3 regions of the Bradyrhizobium sp. Leaf396 genome follow, and region 1 is predicted to be linked to each of the others. Evidence: predicted binding sites of a transcription regulator. Region 1 holds the regulator's gene; each other region holds the start of a gene.
The links. The regulator PhoB, encoded in region 1, activates phosphate uptake and scavenging genes when phosphate is short. The targets are predictions, from matches to a motif close to TGTCATNNANCTGTCAT.
Positions count from the first base shown of each region.

Region 2: a site for PhoB is predicted at 1,701-1,717, ahead of ASG57_RS22255 (UDP-2,3-diacylglucosamine diphosphatase). Genes of this name have one in related genera too.
Region 3: a site for PhoB is predicted at 2,962-2,978, ahead of ASG57_RS09245 (YdcH family protein). Genes of this name have one in related genera too.

Region 1 is NZ_LMQJ01000034.1:124,123-131,075, reverse strand. Features, by position in the region: gene pstS (phosphate ABC transporter substrate-binding protein PstS) at 130-1,143, shown strand; gene pstC (phosphate ABC transporter permease subunit PstC) at 1,327-2,316, shown strand; gene pstA (phosphate ABC transporter permease PstA) at 2,321-3,166, shown strand; gene pstB (phosphate ABC transporter ATP-binding protein PstB) at 3,163-3,984, shown strand; gene phoU (phosphate signaling complex protein PhoU) at 3,996-4,712, shown strand; gene phoB (phosphate regulon transcriptional regulator PhoB) at 4,735-5,442, shown strand; gene ASG57_RS25320 (GcrA family cell cycle regulator) at 5,703-6,215, opposite strand; gene ASG57_RS25315 (aspartate aminotransferase family protein) at 6,673-6,953, shown strand, end outside.
Region 2 is NZ_LMQJ01000024.1:17,494-24,446, reverse strand. Features, by position in the region: gene ASG57_RS22260 (glycosyltransferase family 4 protein) at 1-851, opposite strand, end outside; gene ASG57_RS22255 (UDP-2,3-diacylglucosamine diphosphatase) at 865-1,677, opposite strand; gene thiD (bifunctional hydroxymethylpyrimidine kinase/phosphomethylpyrimidine kinase) at 1,892-2,692, opposite strand; gene ASG57_RS22245 (PAS domain S-box protein) at 3,006-4,985, shown strand; gene ASG57_RS22240 (Lrp/AsnC ligand binding domain-containing protein) at 5,092-5,337, shown strand; gene ASG57_RS22235 (c-type cytochrome) at 5,348-6,274, opposite strand; gene ASG57_RS22230 (cystathionine gamma-synthase family protein) at 6,461-6,953, opposite strand, start outside.
Region 3 is NZ_LMQJ01000007.1:105,110-112,062, forward strand. Features, by position in the region: gene ASG57_RS09235 (sensor domain-containing protein) at 1-1,220, opposite strand, end outside; gene ASG57_RS09240 (NAD(P)/FAD-dependent oxidoreductase) at 1,423-2,526, shown strand; gene ASG57_RS09245 (YdcH family protein) at 2,696-2,875, opposite strand; gene ASG57_RS09250 (YdcH family protein) at 3,206-3,412, shown strand; gene ASG57_RS09255 (hypothetical protein) at 3,534-3,752, shown strand; gene ASG57_RS09260 (hypothetical protein) at 3,774-4,025, shown strand; gene ASG57_RS09265 (GGDEF domain-containing protein) at 4,022-4,753, opposite strand; gene purE (5-(carboxyamino)imidazole ribonucleotide mutase) at 4,896-5,384, shown strand; gene ASG57_RS09275 (5-(carboxyamino)imidazole ribonucleotide synthase) at 5,381-6,487, shown strand; gene aqpZ (aquaporin Z) at 6,525-6,953, opposite strand, start outside.

The DNA of each region.
Region 1 (6,953 bases):
AAATGCTTGGTTGCGTCATCCAACTGTCATGAAACCTTCGTAAAAGCACAGCCGACCGCTCCTAAACGGGCGGCGCGGGGAGCGCGATCGGGCGCGGATGGCGCTTCGCTCCCCTGTATGGAGACCAGCATGAATTTCCTCAAAACTATGGTCGCTGCTGGCTTGGTAGCCGCATCGACGACGGCCGCCTTCGCGGCCGACATCACCGGCGCCGGCGCGACGTTCCCGTTCCCGCTCTATTCCAAGTGGGCTGACGCCTACAAAAAGGAGACCGGCAACGGTCTGAACTACCAGTCGATCGGTTCGGGCGGCGGCATCAAGCAGATCCAGGCCAAGACCGTGACCTTCGGCGCGAGCGATATGCCTCTCAAGCCCGAGCAGCTTGAAAAGGACGGAATGATCCAATGGCCGCAGGCGATGGGTGCCCTGGTGCCGGTCGTCAATCTCGAAGGGATCAAGTCGGGCGAGCTGGTGTTTTCCGGCGAGCTGCTGGGCGACATCTATCTGGGCAAGGTCAAGACTTGGAATGACCCGGCGATCGCCAAGCTTAATCCCAAGGTGAAGCTCCCCTCGGACGCCATCACCGTCGTGCGTCGGTCGGACGGTTCCGGCACCACGTTCATCTGGACCGATTTCCTTTCCAAGACCAATGCCGAGTGGAAGACGAAGGTCGGTGCCGGTACCGCGGTCGAATGGCCGACGGGCGTTGGCGCCAAAGGCAATGAAGGCGTCGCGGGCAATGTCAGCCAGACCAAGAACTCGATCGGCTATGTCGAGTATGCCTATGCCAAGCAAAACAAGCTGACCTACGGTGCCCTGATCAACAAGTCCGGAAAGACCGTGCAGCCGACCGTTGCGGCCTTCCAGGCTGCAGCCGCCAACGCCGACTGGGCCGGCTCCAAGAACTACTATGTGATCCTGACCGACCAGCCGGGTGAAGCGTCTTGGCCGATTACCGGCGCGACCTTCATCCTGATGCACAAGGATGCGACCGACAAGGCGGCCTCCCAGGAAGCCCTCAAGTTCTTCAAGTGGGCGTTCGAGAAGGGCGACAAGATGGCCGAGGAGCTCGACTACATCCCGATGCCCGACACTGTCGTGAAGCAGATCGAGAAGACGTGGGCTGCCGAGATCAAGAGCTGATTGCAGCGTACTGAACTCGCGCTCCGCCTCGCGGCGGGCGCGAGTGGACGAGCGGCCCGGAATCTTCAGGATTCCGGGTCCCCTTCAAGACAATCCCGGAACGACGCGGGCAAGCTGTCGAAAACGACCGCCTTTGGCGGCATGCAGCTGGCGTGAGCAAAACAGGGGATCGGCGTGGCAGAGATGGCCGTTCAGAGCGATGTAATCGACGATGCCGGACCGTATGATCGCGCCAAGGCCTTGGGCGCGTTCAAGCTCGGCGACGTCACTTTCTATTGGATCACGCGGCTTTCCGCGATCTCGGTGCTGCTGATCCTCGGCGGCATCATCCTTTCGCTGGTCGTCGGCGCCTTTCCCGCGATGAAGGAGTACGGCCTCTCCTTCCTGTGGACGCAGCGCTGGGCACCGTCCGCCGATCCTCCGGTGCTGGGCGCGCTCGGGCCGATCTACGGAACGCTCATCACCTCCTTCATCGCCATGCTGATCGCCATTCCGGTCGGCCTCGGCATTGCGATCTTCCTCACCGAGCTCTGTCCGCAATGGCTGCGCCGCCCGATCGGCATGGCGGTCGAGCTGCTCGCCGGCATTCCCTCGATCATCTACGGCATGTGGGGCTTCTTCGTGCTCGGGCCGTTCCTGGCCAACACCTTCCAGCCCTTCATGATCAAGGTCTTCGACGGCGTCCCTGTGCTGGGCGCGATCTTTGCCGGGCCCCCCTCCTATCTCAGCCTGTTCAACGCCGCGCTGATCCTCGCGATCATGGTGCTGCCCTTCATCACCTCGATCTCGGTCGACGTGTTCAAGACGGTGCCGCCGGTCTTGAAGGAAGCCGCCTATGGCGTCGGCTGCACCACCTGGGAAGTCGTCCGCAGCGTGGTGATCCCCTACACCCGCGTCGGCATCATTGGCGGCGTCATGCTGGCGCTGGGCCGCGCGCTCGGCGAAACCATGGCGGTGACCTTCATCATAGGCAATTCGTTCCGCATCTCATCGTCGATCTTCGCCCCGGGCACCACGATCTCGGCGGCGATCGCGTCGGAGTTCGCCGAGAGCGACGGCCTGCACCAGTCCGGCCTGATCCTTCTCGGTCTGCTCCTGTTCGTGTTGACGTTCTTCGTGCTCGCAGCCGCGCGGCTGATGCTGATGCGCCTGGAAACCAAGGCCGGGAAGTAAAGCCATGAACCCGATCTATGCACGTCGCCGCCGCTGGGACATCGTCATCCGCGGGCTCTGCATCGCTGCTGCCGCGTTTGGCGTCACCTGGCTCGCGCTGATCCTGATCACGCTGTTCTACAACGGCCTGGCCGGGCTCAACTTCCAGGTCTTCACCGCTGACACCCCGCCGCCCGGATCGACCGAGGGCGGCCTGCGCAACGCTATCGTCGGCTCGCTGATCATGACCGCGATCGGCGTCGGCATCGGCGCGCCGCTCGGCCTATTCGCCGGCACCTATCTCGCCGAGTACGGCCGCAACGACAAGCTGACCTCGGTGATCCGCTTCATCAACGACATTTTGTTGTCGGCGCCCTCGATCATCATTGGTCTGTTCATCTACGGCGCGGTGGTGGTGCCGATGCGAGGCTTCTCGGCGATCGCGGGCGCGCTGGCGCTCGCCGTCATCGTGATCCCGGTCGTGGTGCGCACCACGGAAGACATGCTGCTGCTGGTTCCCAACCCGCTGCGTGAGGCCGCCAGCGCACTGGGCCTGCCGCGCTCGCTGGTGATCAAGCGGATCGCCTATCGCGCCGCGCGTTCCGGCCTCATCACCGGCGTGCTGCTCGCCACCGCCCGCGTTGCCGGCGAGACGGCGCCGCTGCTGTTCACCGCGCTCTCGAACCAGTTCTTCAGCCTGGGCCTGGACAAGACCATGGCCAACCTGCCGGTGACCATCAACAATTTCGTGCAGAGCCCCTACGCCTACTGGAAGCAGCTCGCCTGGAGCGGCGCGCTGCTGATCACCCTGACCGTGCTTGCCCTGAACATTGGCGCGCGCATCATCGGCGCCGAGAGGACTGCAAAATGAGTGAAATGTCTGTTTCCGTCAGCGCGCCGACCGTCCATCCCGGCTCGCAGCCCCTGCCCGAGGCGCCCGCCAAGGTTACGGCGCGCAACCTCAACTTCTACTACGGTGAGCACCATGCATTGAAGAACATCAATCTGGCGCTCGGCACCAACCGCGTCACGGCCTTCATCGGCCCGTCCGGCTGCGGCAAGTCGACCCTGCTGCGCATCTTCAACCGGATGTACGATCTCTATCCGGGCCAGCGCGCCACCGGTCAGCTGCTGCTCGACCACACCAACATTCTCGACCCCAAGCTTGATCTCAATCTGCTGCGCGCCCGGGTCGGCATGGTGTTCCAGAAGCCGACCCCGTTCCCGATGACGATCTACGAGAACATCGCGTTCGGCATTCGTCTGTACGAGAAGATCTCGAAGTCCGAGATGGACGACCGCGTCGAGAAGGCGTTGCGTGGCGGCGCGCTGTGGAACGAGGTCAAGGACAAGCTCAATGCTTCCGGCCTGTCGCTTTCCGGCGGCCAGCAGCAGCGCCTCTGCATCGCTCGCACCGTCGCGGTCCGGCCCGAGGTGATCCTGTTCGACGAGCCCTGCTCGGCGCTCGATCCGATCTCGACGGCGAAGGTTGAGGAACTGATCCAGGAATTGTCCGAGAACTACACGATCGCGATCGTCACCCACAACATGCAGCAAGCGGCGCGCGTCTCGGACAAGACCGCGTTCATGTATCTCGGCGAGCTGATCGAGTTCGACGATACCAGCAAGATCTTCACGTCGCCGAGCGACCGGCGCACGCAGGATTACATCACCGGCCGGTTCGGCTGAGGAGACGGAACATGGGTTCTGAACATACCGCAAAGGCCTTCGACAGCGACCTCCAGGAGCTCACGCGCCTGGTTGCCGAAATGGGCGGCATCGCCGAGCGCATGATCGTCGATTCCGTCGACGCGCTGATCCGCCGCGACGTCGCGCTCGGCCAGCGCGTCGTCGCCACCGACACCGAGCTCGATGCGCTGCAGAAGCGCATCGAGGAGCGCGCGGTGCTCACCATCGCGCGCCGCCAGCCGATGGCGGTTGACCTGCGCGAGATCGTCGGCGCCATGCGCGTCGCGACCGATCTCGAGCGCATCGGCGATCTCGCCAAGAACATGGGCAAGCGCGTCGCGGCGCTGGAGACGGATTTCCATCCGCTGAAGCTGTTCCGCGGCCTGGAACACATGACCGACCTGGTGCAGCAGCAGGTCAAGTCGGTGCTGGACGCCTACGCCGCGCACGATCTGCCGGCGGCAATGGCGGTGTGGAAGGGCGACGAGGAGGTCGACGCGATCTGCACCTCGCTGTTCCGCGAGCTCCTCACCTATATGATGGAGGATCCGCGCAACATCTCGTTCTGCATCCATCTGATGTTCTGCGCCAAGAACATCGAGCGGATCGGCGACCACGCCACCAACATCGCCGAGACCGTGTTCTACATGATCGAGGGGCAGGCGATCACCGACAAGCGGCCGAAGGGCGACATGACCAATTTCGCCACCACGATACCGAATACCTGAAGACGTAAGGAGCGACGACACCATGGGCGCACGCATTATGGTGGTTGAGGACGAGGAAGCTCTCACCGAGCTTCTCCGCTACAACCTCGAAGGCGACGGCTATGACGTCGAGACGGTGATGCGCGGCGACGATGCCGATACCCGCCTCAAGGAGCACATTCCCGATCTGATCGTGCTCGACTGGATGCTGCCTGGGCTATCGGGCATCGAGCTGTGCCGGCGGCTGCGCACGCGGCCCGAGACCAAGCAGCTCCCGATCATCATGCTCACCGCGCGCGGCGAGGAGAGCGAGCGGGTGCGGGGGCTTGCGACCGGCGCCGACGACTACATCGTCAAGCCGTTCTCGGTGCCGGAGCTGCTCGCGCGCGTGAAGGGGCTTCTGCGGCGCGCGAGCCCCGAGCGGCTCGCGACGGTGCTCGCCTATGGCGACATCGAGCTCGACCGCGACAAGCGCCGCGTGGCGCGCTCGGGCCGGCCGATCGATCTCGGCCCGACAGAATATCGCCTGCTTGAGTTCTTCCTGGAGCATCCCGGCCGCGTGTTCTCGCGCGAACAGCTGCTCGACAGCGTCTGGGGCCGCGACATCTACATCGACGAGCGCACCGTCGACGTCCATATCGGGCGCCTGCGCAAGCTGCTCAATCTGGGTCGCGAGCAGGACCCGATCCGCACGGTCCGCGGCGCCGGCTACGCGCTGGATGATCGGTTCGCCAAGGCGGAGCAGACGTAAAGCTCTAAACTGGCGAGTGTTGGTTTCGCGAGATGCGGCAATGATCTTGGCCGCCATCCCGGGACGCGCGCAGCGCGAGCCCGGGTCCATAACCACAGAACGTGCTTTGACGAAGACTCGGAGTGACCATCTCGCGCGACAATTGCGCGCTGTGGCTACGGATCCCCGCCCCTCGCGCGCAATCGCGCACCAGGCGGGGATGACACCGAGTTACTGGAGCCGTGATCGCGTCGCGGCTGCCATCAGGTAGATCGACAAACTCAGCGCGTGCCCGGCTTCGCCGGCGCGCGCCGGCGGTCTGCTGCGGGCTGATACGCCACGCGCGAATGCTGGGCGCAGTAGGGCAGGCCGGAAAGCGCCTTGCCGCCGCAGAAGAAGAAATCCGGGCTCGAGGGATCGCCGACCGGCCAGTGACAGGTCGCCTCGTTCAATTCCAGTAGCGACAGCCGTTGGCTCATCGGCACCACGTTGTCGTAGGTAACAGGTTCAGCCTCAACCTCGACCTCGAAGGCCTGCGCCAGCGCGGTGTTGCCGCGCGCGACGGGGCGAGTGACTCGCATCATGTGCTGCGCGGGCCGTGCCTTGCGCGGCCGGGGCGCTGCCGATGAAGGGCTCTTGGCGCGGCCGGACAGGCCGAGCCGGTGCACTTTGCCGATCACGGCATTGCGGGTCACATTGCCGAGCTCCGCCGCGATCTGGCTGGCCGAAAGTCCGGCCTCCCAGAGCTTCTTCAGCTGCTCGACGCGATCATCGGACCAGGTCAAAACCGTCATTGCACCCTTTCCCTCGCTGCGCGCCTGCCGTCCTGGGGCCTTCACAGCGAATGCTTAAGCCTTGAAAAACCCGTGCCGCCAGAATCCCTTAAGGCTCGCCGGGCGCGCTCAAGACGCCCGAACGTTTACGCCGGTACATGAGGACTCTTGGGATCAGAACTGTTGCACGAGATGTCGTATCTGACAGTCCAAACGCTACAATATGGCGTGACTCCCGCGCAAGAGTCCGCCGACTCGCGTCCACATGTTCCGTGGTGAAAATCCCGCAAAATCGGCACCGCAAGACTACGGATTCAGCGTTTCGCGGGGCTTTCGGGCGGCATTGACACACGTCTTGCCAAGCATAAGATAGTCCCACGTGCCGCCCTTAAAAGGCGGCACGTTTCGTTTTCCGGGCCGGTCAATGGTGCGTTGCGCAATGCATGCGTCACACCGTCCGCAACATTCAAGTGACGTCATGACTAACAGCGCCGCGCCGCATTTGCTCCCCGTTTTCGCCAGGGCCGACCTCGGTTTCGAGCGCGGTGAAGGCTGCTGGCTGATCGCGACCAACGGAGATCGCTATCTCGATTTCACCTCGGGCGTGGCGGTGAATGCGCTCGGCCATGTTCATCCGGCGCTGGTCAAGGCGTTGCAGGAGCAGGCGACGAAGCTCTGGCACATGTCGAACCTGTTCCAGAGCCCGGACGGCGAGAAGCTCGCAAGCCGGCTCTGCAACGAGAGCTTTGCGGACTTCGT
Region 2 (6,953 bases), on a different contig from region 1:
GGCGCATCGCCGATCACGTCGCGGGGCCCCTTCACCGGGAAGGCCGCAACCGGCAGGCCGCTGGCGAGCGCCTCCAGCAGCACCAGGCCGAATGTATCGGTCTTGCTTGGGAACACGAACACGTCGGCGGCCGCATAGATATCCGCGAGGTCCTCGCCGTGCTTCTCGCCGAGGAAGATCGCGTCGGGATAGGCTTCTTCCAGCGAGCCGCGCGCCGGGCCGTCGCCAACGACGACCTTGGTTCCGGGCAGGTCGAGGTCGAGGAAGGCCTCGAGGTTCTTCTCCACAGCCACCCGGCCGACCGAGAGAAACACCGGTGCCGGCAGACAGAGATCGACGGCGCGGGGATGGAACAAGCCGGTGTCGACACCGCGCGGCCACAGCACGACATTCTCGAACCCACGCTCGCTGAGTTCGCGCGCCAGTGCCGGCGTTGCCGCCATCACGGCACGGCTGGGCTCGTGGAAGCGGCGCAGCGCACGCCAGATCAGCGAGCCAGGCACGGGCACGCGGGCACGGACATATTCGGGGAAGCGGGTATGGAAGCTGGTCGTGAACGGCAGCTTGCGCTGGCGGCAATAGCGGCGGACCATCAGTCCGATCGGCCCTTCCGTCGCAATGTGAATGCTGTCGGGGCGCGCCTCCTCGATCAGCTTTGCGATCCGGGCCGGGCGTGGCATCGCGAGGCGCACGTCGCGATAGCTCGGCATCGCGAAGGTGCGGAACGATTGCGGCGTCAGGAACGTGAAGTCGACGTCGAGGCCTCTGGCGGCGTCGGCCAGCTTGGTCAGCGTCCGAACGACACCGTTGACTTGAGGGTGCCAGGCGTCGGTCGCGACCAGGATGCGCATCATGTGGTCCTTGTCATGCGGCTCTCGCCGCGACCTGCGGGACGACTGCCGGCCTCTGCAAATGATCCGCCCAGGTGATGATCTCGAAATGGCCGTCGTCATGCTCCACCAGGGCCGTGCAGCTCTCGACCCAGTCGCCGCAATTCATGTAGCGAATGCCGGCCTCGTCGCGGATCACGGCGTAGTGGATGTGGCCGCAGATCACGCCGTCGGCGTCGTAGCGGCGTGCTTCAGCCGCGAGCGCCTGCTCGAACGCGCCGATATAGTTGACGGCGTTCTTGACCTTCTGCTTGGCCCATTGCGACAGCGACCAATAAGGCACGCCGAACAGGCGGCGGAAGAAGTTGACCAGGCGATTCATCTGGATCGCGAAGTCGTAGGCCCTGTCGCCGAGATGAGCGAGCCAGCGCGCGTTCTGCACCACCAGATCGAAGATGTCGCCGTGGATGACGAGATAGCGCTTGCCGTCCACGCCGGTGTGCACCGTGTTCTCGACCACGTCGATGCCGCCGAAATGCGTGCCGTAATAGTTGCGCAGGAACTCGTCGTGATTGCCGGGAATGTAGATGACCTTGGCGCCCTTGCGCGCCTTGCGCAACAGCTTCTGGACCAGGTCGTTGTGCGATTGCGGCCAGTGCCAGCTCGATTTCAGCGCCCAGCCGTCGACGATGTCGCCGACGAGGTAGATCGTGTCGGCATCGTGGTAGCGAAGGAAATCAAGCAGAAGATCGGCTTGAGAACCGCGGGCTCCGAGATGGACGTCGGAGATGAACAACGTGCGAAAGCGCCGCTCCTGGCTTTCGTCACTCACATCGTAACTTCCCATGCGCCAGCCTGTAACAATGTCCCGTGACAGGGGGATGACCGGTGAACCCTCGAGGCCCCTCAGATTCGAATCAAGTTCCGCCTCGCCCTCCCCGCGAATATCAGTCGCATGCGACAATCAGGCGACATGGGGTCGCAGCGGGCGCCCATGGAGGGCACCGGGTGCCGGTGAAACTGCGGCCGCGCACCCCCCGTCCCCATTCGGACGGCCCGCGTCAGTAGAACCTGTGGAAATGGTGGACCGGCCCGTGGCCATGACCGACGCTGAAGCGGTCGGCGGCCTCGATCGCGGCGCTGATCCAGGACTTGGCATTGCGCACGGCACGCTCGAGATCTTCGCCCTTGGCGAGACCTGCCGCGATGGCCGACGACAGTGAGCATCCGGTGCCATGGGTATTGCGGGTGGCGACCCGGGGGGCCGCCAGCGCGATGGTGTTGTTCGCATCGACCAGATAGTCGATGCTCTCGGCGCCCTCGCCGTGCCCGCCCTTGATCAGAACGGCGCGGCAGCCGAGCGCCAGCAGGCGACGGCCCTGGCTTTCGATCTCGGCTTCGCTCGTTGCAACAACCTCGTCGAGCAGCGCCGCGGCTTCCGGCAGGTTCGGCGTGATCACCGAGGCCAAGGGTATCAGTCCCGTGCGCAGGGCATCGACGGCCTCGGCGGCGAGCAGGCGGTCGCCGGAGGTCGCCACCATGACGGGATCGAGCACGACGTGCCGCGGCGCCAAGCGCGACAGCGCGGCGGCGATGGCGTCGATGCTGGCGACCTGGGCCACCATGCCGATCTTCACCGCGCCAATCTCGAGGTCGGCGAACACGGCGTCGATCTGCGCGGTGACGAAGTCGGCGGGAACCGCGTGAATCCCGCTCACGCCGCGCGTGTTCTGTGCCGTCAGCGCGGTAATCACGGAGGCGCCGTAAACGCCGAGCGCGGCAAATGTCTTGAGGTCGGCCTGGATGCCGGCGCCGCCGCTCGAATCCGAGCCGGCGATAGTGAGGGCGACCGGGGTCGTCATGGCCGGATACACATGCTGGAGGACATCGCCATGGCCTGTCCTAGCGCGACCGTGGAACGCCAGCAAGCCACGCCAAGCCGCCCGCCGTCGTGATTCGCGAGGGCGATGCCACCCAGCGGATCAGTCGGGCACAGCGCGGCGCCCGCAATGATGCGGGCTTGAAAATGCATCGCGCCGGGCCCTTGGTATAGTCTCAAACCTTAGCGTGCTTCGCCGATTGCGTGAGACGTCAGGTGGTGGAACCGTCGAGTGACGCCGATTGCGCGCCGCTCCGGCCCGCAAGCCACCTGAAACAGGAACTTGGGGTGGAACGATGTGGGCCTTTTTCGAACGTCTCCTCGACTCGTCCATGCTGTCGCCGCACGGCATCTGCCTGCTGTGGGACCCGGAGTTGATCTGGCTCCACGTCGTTTCCGACGCCTGCATTGCCGCTGCCTATTTCTCGATTCCGTTTGCCCTCGCGATACTGGTCATCAAGCGCCGGGACCTCAAGTTCGGCTGGGTCTACTGGGCGTTCGCGATCTTCATCATGGCTTGCGGCCTCAGCCATGTGCTGTCGATCTACACGCTCTGGGTTCCGGTCTATGGCGTCGAGGGCATGGTCAAGGCGGCCACGGCGGTCGCGTCGGTCTTCACCGCCGCCGCGCTCTGGCCACTGCTGCCGAGGGTCCTGACCATTCCATCACCGTTCGAGCTTCGGCAGGTCAAGGCGGCGCTCGAGGAAGAGGAGATCAAGAGCCGCGACGCCGCGCTCCTGCTTCAGCAAGTCAGCGACGCCCAACGCGCGCTGCGCGCCAGTGTCGCGCGCCTCACCGCGATCGTGGAGACCGCGGTTGACGGTGTCATCCTGTTCGATGCGCATGACCGTATCCTGCTGTTCAATCCGGCCTGCGAGCGCTTGTTCGGCTACCGCGCCGACGAGGTGATGAACCGGAACGTCTCCATGCTGATGCCAGAGGCGGAAGCAACGCCCGACAGCCGCGCGAGACATTTCGCGACCGGCGGCGAGGCCATCGCCCGGCGTAAGGATGGCTCGACCTTTCCGATGGACCTCTCGGTGGGCCAGGCCAGGCAGGACGGCGAACTGATCTTCGTCGGCATCGTCCACGACCTGACCGCGCGCAAGCTGACCGAGCAGCAGCTTCAGCAGGCGCAGAAGATGGAGACGGTCGGCCAGCTCTCCGGCGGTATCGCGCACGACTTCAACAATCTCCTGACCGTGATCATCGGCAATGCCGAGCACCTCGGCGAGCAGCTCAAGGAGCGGCCGGAGCTGCGGCGCTTTGCCGACGACATCTGCCAGTCAGGGGAGCGCGGCGCCGAGCTGACGCAGCGGCTGCTCGCATTCAGCCGCCGCCAGCTGCTCCAGCCTCAATCGATTGACTGCCGGAGCCTGCTCGATTCCATGTTCAAGCTGCTCAAGCGAACGTTGCGCGAAAACATCGAGATCAGGACGACCTCCGGACACGGCACGGTCCTCGCCTTTGCCGACCGCAGCCAGCTCGAATCCGCCGTGCTGAATCTCGCGCTCAACGCGCAGGATGCCATGCCATCAGGGGGACATCTGACGCTGAGCACGGAGTTGGCTGCGATCGACGACGATTACCGTGCCCTCCATCCCGAAGTCGTACCCGGCAGCTACGCTTTGATCTCGGTCGCCGACGACGGCGAAGGCATGACGCCCGATGTCATCGAACGCGCCTTCGAGCCGTTCTTCACCACCAAGGAGGTCGGCAAGGGCTCGGGCCTCGGCCTCAGCATGGTCTACGGCTTCGCAAAGCAATCAGGCGGCCATGTCTCGATCTACAGCGAGGCGGGCCTCGGGACTACGGTCAGGATCTACCTGCCTCGCGCCAGCACCGGACAATCACACGTCGATCTTCCCGAAGGCGAGGACACGGCGCCGCGAGGCTACGAGACGATCCTGATCGTCGAGGACGATCCGTTCGTCCGCTCCTCCGTCATTCGCAGGGTGGAAGCTCTCGGATATCGCGTCGTTGCCGCGGTCAACGGCAAGGATGCCCTGCAGCAACTGCGGAGCGATCCCAGCATCGACCTGCTGTTCACTGACATCGTGATGCCCGGTGGCATGAGCGGCTGGGAGCTCGCCGATCAGGCGCGGCGGGTTCGTCCCGGTCTGCCGGTCCTTTTCACCTCCGGCTACGCGCTGGAGACCCTGGTCGAGCAGGGCCGCGCGCAGGCGCAAGCGATCGTGCTGACCAAGCCCTACCGCAAGGTCGAGCTTGCCCAGCGGCTCAGGGACGCATTGGTCGTGGCAGCCGTTGCCACCTAGCCAAGCTCGAGCTCGCATCTGGCGGCTTGTGCCGTCGGCCCGCCGCTTGCTAAATCCGGCCGGGTTTGGCCTATTGGCCGCCAGGTAGGCTTTCGGAGTGCTCGCGATGGTTCCCTTCTTCGTTCAGATCAAGTGCAAGCTCGGCCAGTCTTATACGGTGGCCAATGCGCTTGCCGAGGCCGAGATCGCCTCCGAGATCTACTCCACGGCCGGCCAGTACGACCTCCTGGTGAAGTTCTACGTCGACAAGGACACCGACATCGGTCATTTCGTCAACGAGAAGGTGCAGGTGCTGCCGGGCATCCAGGACACCCTCACCATCATCACGTTCAAGGCGTTCGGTACCGGCTAGCGCTGCCGCCCTAGCTCCCCTCCTTGCGTGCCGGCCGGGGCGGCCCCTCCGCCGGCGACAGCGACTTGAGATACTCCGCCATCGCCGCCAGGTCCGCCTCCGGCAATTGCGAGGTATTCTTGATCACACGCGTCATCGAACCGCCGACGCTGTCGCCATCCGGCAGTTCGCCGGTCTTCAGGAAATAGGCGAGGTCCTTCACGCTCCACTCGCCAAGGCGCTTCTGGGTGATGTTCGGCACCCATCCCTCGCCTTCAGGATTAGGACCGCCGGCAAAGCGCTGGCTTGCGATGATGCCGCCCAGCGCATTGCGCGGGCTGTGGCACTCGGCGCAATGGCCAAAGCTGTTGACGAGATAGGCGCCGCGATTCCATTGCGGCGACTTGCTACCGTCGGCAACGAATGGCCTGTCGTCCATGAACAGGCGTTTCCAGATCCCGACATTGCGGCGGATGTGAAAGGGAAAGCCGAGGTCGTGGTCGCGCACCTTGCCCGCAACCGCCGGCAGCGTTTTCAGATAGGCAAAGAGATCCAGCACGTCCTCGCGCCTGGCGTGCTGATAGGACGTGTAGGGAAACGATGGAAAGTAGTGCTGCCCGGACGGCGAGACGCCATACATCACCGCGTTGACGAAATCCGCCTCCGTCCATTTGCCGATGCCGTCGTTCGGATCCGGCGAGATGTTCGGCGCGTGGAACGTTCCGAACGGCGACTTGATCGCAACGCCCCCGCCGAGCCTCAGACGGTCGGGCTGATTGGGAACGGCGTGGCAGGACGCGCAGCCACCGGCGTTGAACATCACCTCGCCATTGGCGAGATCAGGCGTGCGCGAGGGCGTGGCGCTCGCGGCCGCAACCACCGGCGCGCTGAGCCACCAATAGACGCCGGCAGCGGCAATCGCAGCGAGGAGCACCACCAGAATTGTTCGTTGCAACATGCGGCTCGTTCACTCGTTGCGGGCGCACTTATTCCGATCTCGTCGTGGCTCCAGCGCGAAGAACTCAGCTCGCCCTGGCCGGGAACGGGAATAGACTGAAATACGGTCTCTTGGAAGGCGGTCCGAACGGGTTCGGCGCGGAGAATGTCACGAACGACACCGCCCTCTGAGCGCGTTCGATTGCGCTCAAGCGGCGTTCAGCGCCTGTGTGAGATCTGCGATCAGGTCCGATGCGTTCTCGATGCCGATCGACAGCCGGATCGTGGAATCCAGAACGCCGATTTTGCGGCGGATGTCGGCGGGAACGCCGGAATGGGTCATAGTCGCAGGCAGGCTCGCCAGCGATTCGGTTCCGCCAAGGCTCACCGCCAGTTTGAGGATCTGCAACGCATTGAGGAATTTGACTGCCGCTTCCTTGCCGCCGGCGATGTCGAAGGAGAAGGTGGATCCCGCCCCCAGGCATTGTCTCGTGAATACACGTCCGGCCGGCGAACCCTCCTCGTGATGACCGAGGTAATGGACCTTTGCCACCTTCGGGTGCTCGCGCAGGAAGTCCGCCACGAGGCGTGCATTGACGTTGGCCTTCTCCATCCGCAGGCTCAGCGTCTCGAGCGAGCGGTTGATCATCCAGCAGGAATGCGGATCGAGCTGCGTGCCGATCGCGCCCCGCAGCGCCTTG
Region 3 (6,953 bases), on a different contig from region 1:
CCGCGCTTCTTGATCGCGGCCTCGTCGCGCGCGATGATCAGCTTGGCTTCCTTCGCATTGAAAATGTCGGACGCCGTCAGGCCGGTTGCTTCCTCGCGCCTGCGGTTGAGGATCGTCTCCGCGCTGCGGTTGGCGAGCAGATAGCGGCCATCCTTGACCTGTTCCACGATCAGCGCAACCGGGATGTTGTCCACCACGAGTTCGAGGAACTTCTTGGTGCTCTCCAGTTCCTGAGAGAGCGATCGGCGGTCGGTGATGTCCTCAAACACCAGCAGCAGGAATCCCGGCCTGTTGCCTTCGTTGCGAACCGCGATCCGGATGGAGGCGACCATGCGCCGCTCCCCGCCCCGCTCGACCTCGAACTCGTTGCGGAACTGCCCGTCCGGCGAGTTGAGCGCCGCCCGGTCGGCCGCATCGATGCTGTCCGCCGAGACCGGCGCGAACAGCTCGCGCGCCTTCTTGCCGACGACGTGGTCCCGTGAAAAACCCCAGAACCGCTCATAGGCGGTATTGGCGAAGATGTAGCGGCCGTCCTCGATGTTCTTGGCTGCCACGCAAGCCGGCACATGGTCCAGCACCGATTCCAGGAACTGCGTGGTAGAGGCGAGCTGCCGGGATAGCTTGCGCTGTTCACTGACGTCGAGATGCGTCGCCACGGAGCCGCCGTTCGGCAGCACGAAGAACTTCACCAGGATGGCGCGCCCGTCCGGCAGTTCGGTGATCAAGCCGTTGGCGCTGGCTGCCTTCTCGTAGAACTCGTCGTCGGAGGCGGCATCCAGCACCCCGCGCCTGCGACGCAGTTCGAGCAGGTCGTGGCCGTTCATGTTAGGCCGGATATCGGACCGCGTCAGACCGTAGATCTCGAGATAGCGGTCGTTGCAGAAAATGATGCGGCGCTGCGCATCCGTCATCACCACGCCCTGGTTGAGATTGTTCATGGCGGAGGAGATGAAGGCGTTGCGCCGCAGCTGCAGACGCCTGCTCCGGCGCAGCGAGGAAAGGATCCACAGCCCGATCGCGGCGAGAAACGAGCACACGACGATGGCTGCGATCAGCGCTTCCCAGATCACGTTGGGCTCGAGCTTGGCGAAATCGCTCGGAGCGGGAAAGCTGTCGGATAGCGCAAAGGCACGTGCAGGTGCGACCGCGCCGGCCAGGCAAGTAAGGGCCTGCACAGCAATCGGAAGCGTGCTGCCCACCTGCCAGTTCTTCTCAGCCATCAGCCACCCGCGATTTCAACGTCGGATTGTCTGGCCTCGCGGGTTTGGATCGGGTAAACGCCTGTACCCGCAACAGAAAAATGTGACGTGCGATACGGCAATTGCCCTGACATGATAAATGCTTTCTTAACGGAAAATCCCCCCGCGCGGCCGTTCCGGGACCTGATGCCGCCGGCGGCTCCAGCGGAGATCATGCACAACCATGGATAGGGTGGACTGTGTCGTCGTCGGAGCCGGCGTGGTCGGTCTCGCGGTGGCTCGAAAGCTCGCCCAGTCCGGGCGCGAGGTGATCGTGCTCGAGGAAGCCGAGGCCATCGGCACCATCACCTCCTCGCGCAACAGTGAGGTGATCCATGCCGGCATCTACTACCGCGCCGGGAGCTGGATGGCGCGCATGTGCGTCGCGGGCAAGCACGCGCTCTACCGCTACTGCGCCGAGCGCGGCATCCCGCACAGAAATTGCGGCAAGCTGATTGTCGCGACCAGCCAAAAGGAAACCGAGAAGCTCCAATCGATCAAGGCGCATGCCGAAGCCAACGGTGTGCTCGACATGCAACTGCTCACGGGCGAGGTCGCACGCGCGCTGGAGCCGGCGCTCGCCTGCGACGCTGCGCTGCTGTCGCCGTCGACCGGCATCATCGACAGCCACGCCTACATGCTCTCGCTGCGTGGCGAAGCCGAGGACGCCGGCGCGGCCTTCGCGTTTCACACGCCGCTGATCCGCGCCAAGGCTGCCGGCGGCATCATCGAAATCGAGGCCGGCGGCGATGCGCCGATGACGCTCCAATGCGACCTTCTCGTCAACGCCGCAGGACTCTCGGCGACAACGGTCGCACGCAACATCGACGGCATGCCGATGGACCGGATCCCGCCGGCCTATCTTGCCAAGGGAAACTACTTCAGCTGCAACGCCAAGGCGCCGTTCTCGCGCCTGATCTATCCGGTGCCCGAACCCGGCGGGTTAGGGGTGCACCTGACGCTGGACATGGCCGGCCAGGCGCGCTTCGGGCCCGACGTCGAATGGATCGAAACGATCAATTACGAGGTCGATCCGTCCCGCGCCGAGCGCTTCTATCCGGCGATCCGCAAGTACTGGCCTACTCTGCCCGATGGGGCGCTGATGCCGAGCTATTCAGGGATCCGACCAAAGATCGTGCCGCCCGCTGTGGCCAGCCAGGACTTCTTGATGCAGGGCCCGCCCGATCACGGTGTCGCAGGCCTGATCAATCTGTTCGGCATCGAATCGCCAGGACTGACGTCGTCGCTCGCGATCGCCGACCACGTCGCCGAACTCGCAACCGTCTAGAGAGCTTTCGAGCGTGGTCGATCACAGATCGTTGTCGAGAAAACGCGCCCAAGCAAAACATCATCCCCGCGCAAGGATCGTGCGCAGTTTGTATCTTGCAGCAGGGATGAGCACGTGGCTCTCATCCCTGCAAGAAGGATGCGATCAACTCTACGCTGTTATGGGGGTGCTAGTGGAGCGTATCGCTGTGCTTCAGACGCTCGATCTGGTCCTTGACCATCAACTTCCGGCGCTTCAACTCAACAATTTGCAGGTCGTCCGTTGAAAGGTGCACGAGAGCTTCGTGCAATTCGTTTTCGAGCAGTTTGTGCTTCCGTTCCAATTCAACGAGATGTGCCTGAATTGTCATTCGAAACCTCCTCGGTAGGGTTGAACCTCAGGATTCGATCCGGACAAGCAAGTCTACATCACCGATTCGTCCTGTCGATGGGTATCCGTCGTCACAGTGTCATTTTTGAAAGTTCATATGTAACGAAGCGTGACTAAAGGGAACCACGCGGGAAAAATCCGTGATATCAATGCGGCTGCGCAACTTCCGCGGCTCCTTGCAGAAATATCTTGCGGGAGACCGGCGGACGAAGCCGCAGATCGCTTGCGATCACGCTGCGCAAGGACGATAATTTCCACAGGGCATCCACAGCCCGGATCTCACGCCTATCGGTTTTCGGCCACCGCAGACATGACCAACGAAGATGAGCGTGAGCTCGAAGCCGAGCTCACCCGGTTGCAGCAGGAACACCGAGATCTCGATGCGGCGATCGATGCATTGCATCAATCGCCCGCCCCCGACCTGTTGCGGTTACAGCGGTTGAAGAAGCGCAAACTGTTGTTGCGCGACCGCATCGCGTTCATTGAAGACCAGATCACGCCCGACATCATCGCCTGATCCGTCGACGGGTCGTCCCGCGGCTCACCAATGAATCCGCTTGACTCGATCGGAACAAAAGATGAACATTCAGGGCCCGCAGCTCAGCAGATGCCTAAACACAGGACACGAGGACAACGCGATGTCGGCAACGCCCCTTCTCGACAACACTCATTACGAACAGGCCTGCGATCAGGCGATCGCGATGTGCGACGGCAATCTACGCAGCACCATCAAGGCGCTGATCATGGCCAATGAATATCTGGAAACCGAGCTGGAGGAGTTGCAGGCGGCTGTTGCCGCCGGCTGCATTCCGGAAACCTCGCGCAGCAAGATGCGGAGCAAGAGCAGCGCCGCTTGAGTTCAACACTGGAGCAACGCCATGTCGGATGTGACCTATTACGTTGCAATGCCCTTTTTGATCGATGACGACGGATCACCCGTCGCTGGCGCGGCGGAAGAGTGTCAGTCCTCAACGGCGGCGCTACGACGCGCCGAGATTTTGGCGCGCGGCCCCGGCCATATCGGCGCAATCGCGTTCAGCCGCAGCGGCGATCCCATGACCGGCGAATTTGGCGACGCGACGCTGCTGCGCAAATTCGGCAACGTGCCCGAAGATCTCGCAACCCTCTAAAGCTCGCTACCGACAAGCCTGATACGCGGCTCATGCCGGCGTCGCGCCTTGCGCACGTACATCGCGGCATCGGCCTCTTCCAGGGCGCGGCCTGCGTCGGCGTGCGGGCCGAGCAGCGCGACGCCGGCGGAGGCGCCCGCGGCCACCGATTGTCCACGAAACACAAAGGACAATTCGTCGATCGCCTGCTCGAAGGCCGCGGCCTTCGCCTTGGCGTCAGTTTCGCTGAGATTCCAGAGCAGCAGCCCGAACTCGTCGCCGCCGAGCCGGCCAACCACGTCGGAGGCACGAATCTGCCGCGTCAGGGTCGCGACAATCGCCTTGAGCACCTCGTCGCCGGCGGCATGCCCGAAGGAGTCGTTGATCGGCTTCAGCCGATCGACGTCGAGGACGATCAGCGCCCCGCTGGCGCGGTAGCGCTTCATATAGGCGATGGCGCGCGCGAGCTCGCGCTCGAAGCCGCGCCGGTTGGGAATCTCGAGCAGGAAATCCGTATCGGCCGCAGCTTCGAGTTCCGCGACCCGGCGCTGTGCTTCCTTGAGCTTGGTCCGCAGGTCCCGGATTGTCGCCCTGAGATTGTCCTTGGCTGCATCATCCGCCGGGGCGTTGCGCCGCGATGGCTTCACCGACCGCTTGGTCAGCCGCCCGGCGGCGGGCGTGGATCGGCCGGCGCTGGTCTTCCGGCCCGCTTTGGCCTTCGCAGCGCTCGCCCTTTTTGGTTTCTTCATGGGCATCCTGCTCAATGAAGGCTTGCGGGGATTCACCAAGACAGGATAGTGGATTCCCTTCTCCTTGCCACCGCCTTGCGAGCCGCCGGCCGGAACCCGCTAATCTGGCCTATCTTTCTGTTTTCCGGGCACAATTGACGTCATGACCGCGCCGATCGCCATCATCATGGGAAGCCAGTCGGACTGGGACACGATGCGGCATGCCGCCGACACGCTCGAGGCGCTCGGCATCGCCGCCGACACCCGCGTCGTCTCGGCGCATCGCACCCCCGACCGGCTGTTTGCTTTCGCCAAGGGCGCCAAGGCCGCAGGCTACAAGGTCATCATCGCCGGCGCCGGCGGCGCGGCACATCTGCCCGGCATGGCCGCGGCGCTAACCGAACTGCCGGTCTTCGGCGTGCCGGTCGAATCCAAGACGCTCAAGGGTCTCGATTCGCTCTACTCGATCGTGCAGATGCCCGCAGGAATCCCCGTCGGCACCCTCGCCATCGGCAAAGCCGGTGCGATCAACGCCGCACTGCTGGCAGCCGCCGTGCTGGCGTTGTCAGACCCGGCCTTGTCCGATCGCCTTGCCGCCTGGCGCAAGGCGCAGACTGACGCCGTCGCGGAGCGCCCGGAGGACAAGGCGTGACTGAGACCAGGCACGTGAAGCTGAAGCCCGGTGACACCGTCGGTATCCTTGGCGGCGGACAATTGGGGCGGATGCTGGCCATGGCTGCGGCGCGGCTCGGCCTGCGCTGCCAGGTGTTCTCGCCCGATCCGGACTCGCCGGCCTTCGACGTCGTACTTAACGCGACCTGCGCCGAATATGCCGATGTCGAGGCGCTGGAGCTGTTCGCGAGCGACGTCGACGTCATCACCTACGAGTTCGAGAACGTGCCGGCCGCGGCCGCGATGGTGCTGGACGCGCGCCGCCCGGTGCTGCCCAACCGCAAGATCCTGGAGACCACCCAGGACCGGCTCGCCGAAAAGGATTTTGTCACGCACCTCGGGATCGGAACCGCAGCCTATGCCGACGTTACCTCCGTCTCCTCGCTGCGCGAGGCGATCGCCAGGATCGGCCTTCCTGCGGTGCTGAAAACCCGCCGGTTCGGCTATGACGGCAAGGGTCAGGCCATCATCCGCGAGGGCGACGACATCGCCAAGGTGTGGACGAGCCTCGCCACCAAATCGGCGATTCTTGAAGCCTTCGTGCCGTACGAACGCGAGATCTCCGTGATCGCTGCGCGTTCGGCCACGGGCCAGGTCGAGTGCTTCGACGTCACCGAGAACGAGCACCGCGACCACATCCTGAAGATATCGCGCGCGCCCGCGCCGATCCCGGATGCGCTCGCCGAGGAGGCGCGCAGCATCGCCGGCAAAATTGCAGGCGCGCTCGACTATGTCGGCGTGCTCGCTGTCGAGATGTTCGTGCTCGCCAATGGCACCGGACCGAAGGTGCTGGTCAACGAGATCGCTCCGCGCGTGCACAATTCCGGACATTGGACGCTGGATGGCGCCTCAGTCTCGCAGTTCGAGCAGCACATCCGCGCCATCGCCGGCTGGCCGCTCGGCAAGCCCGTGCGCCATGGCGACGTCGTCACCATGACCAACCTGATCGGCGACGAGATCAACGATTACGAAAAATGGCTGACCGTGCCGGGCGCGACCGTACACATCTACGGCAAGGGCGCGCCGCGCCCCGGCCGCAAGATGGGCCACGTCACCGAAGTGCGTCCCAGCGCAAGCAAGTAACGGGACCGCGGCTCCGACCTGCGATCCCGCCAGGCGATCAGGCCGCCTTCACTCCCGCGACGATGCCGGTGGGCTCCTCGCTGAGCCAGCGATAGACAACCCCGCCGAGCGCACCACCGATCAATGGTGCAATCCAGAACAGCCAGAGCTGCGACAGAGCCCAGCCGCCGACGAACAGTGCCGGGCCGGTACTGCGCGCCGGGTTCACTGAGGTGTTGGTGACGGGAATGCTGACGAGATGGATCATCACCAACGCGAGCCCGATCGCGAGCGGCGCGAAACCCGCGGGTGCACGGCCATGGGTGGCGCCCATGATGATGAACAGGAACATCATCGTCATCACCACTTCCGTGAGGAAGCACACGACCATGCTGTACTGGCCGGGCGAATGCGCGTCATAGCCGTTGGACGCGAAGCCCTTGCCGACATCGAATCCGGGCGCCCCGCTCGCGATGACATAGAGCAG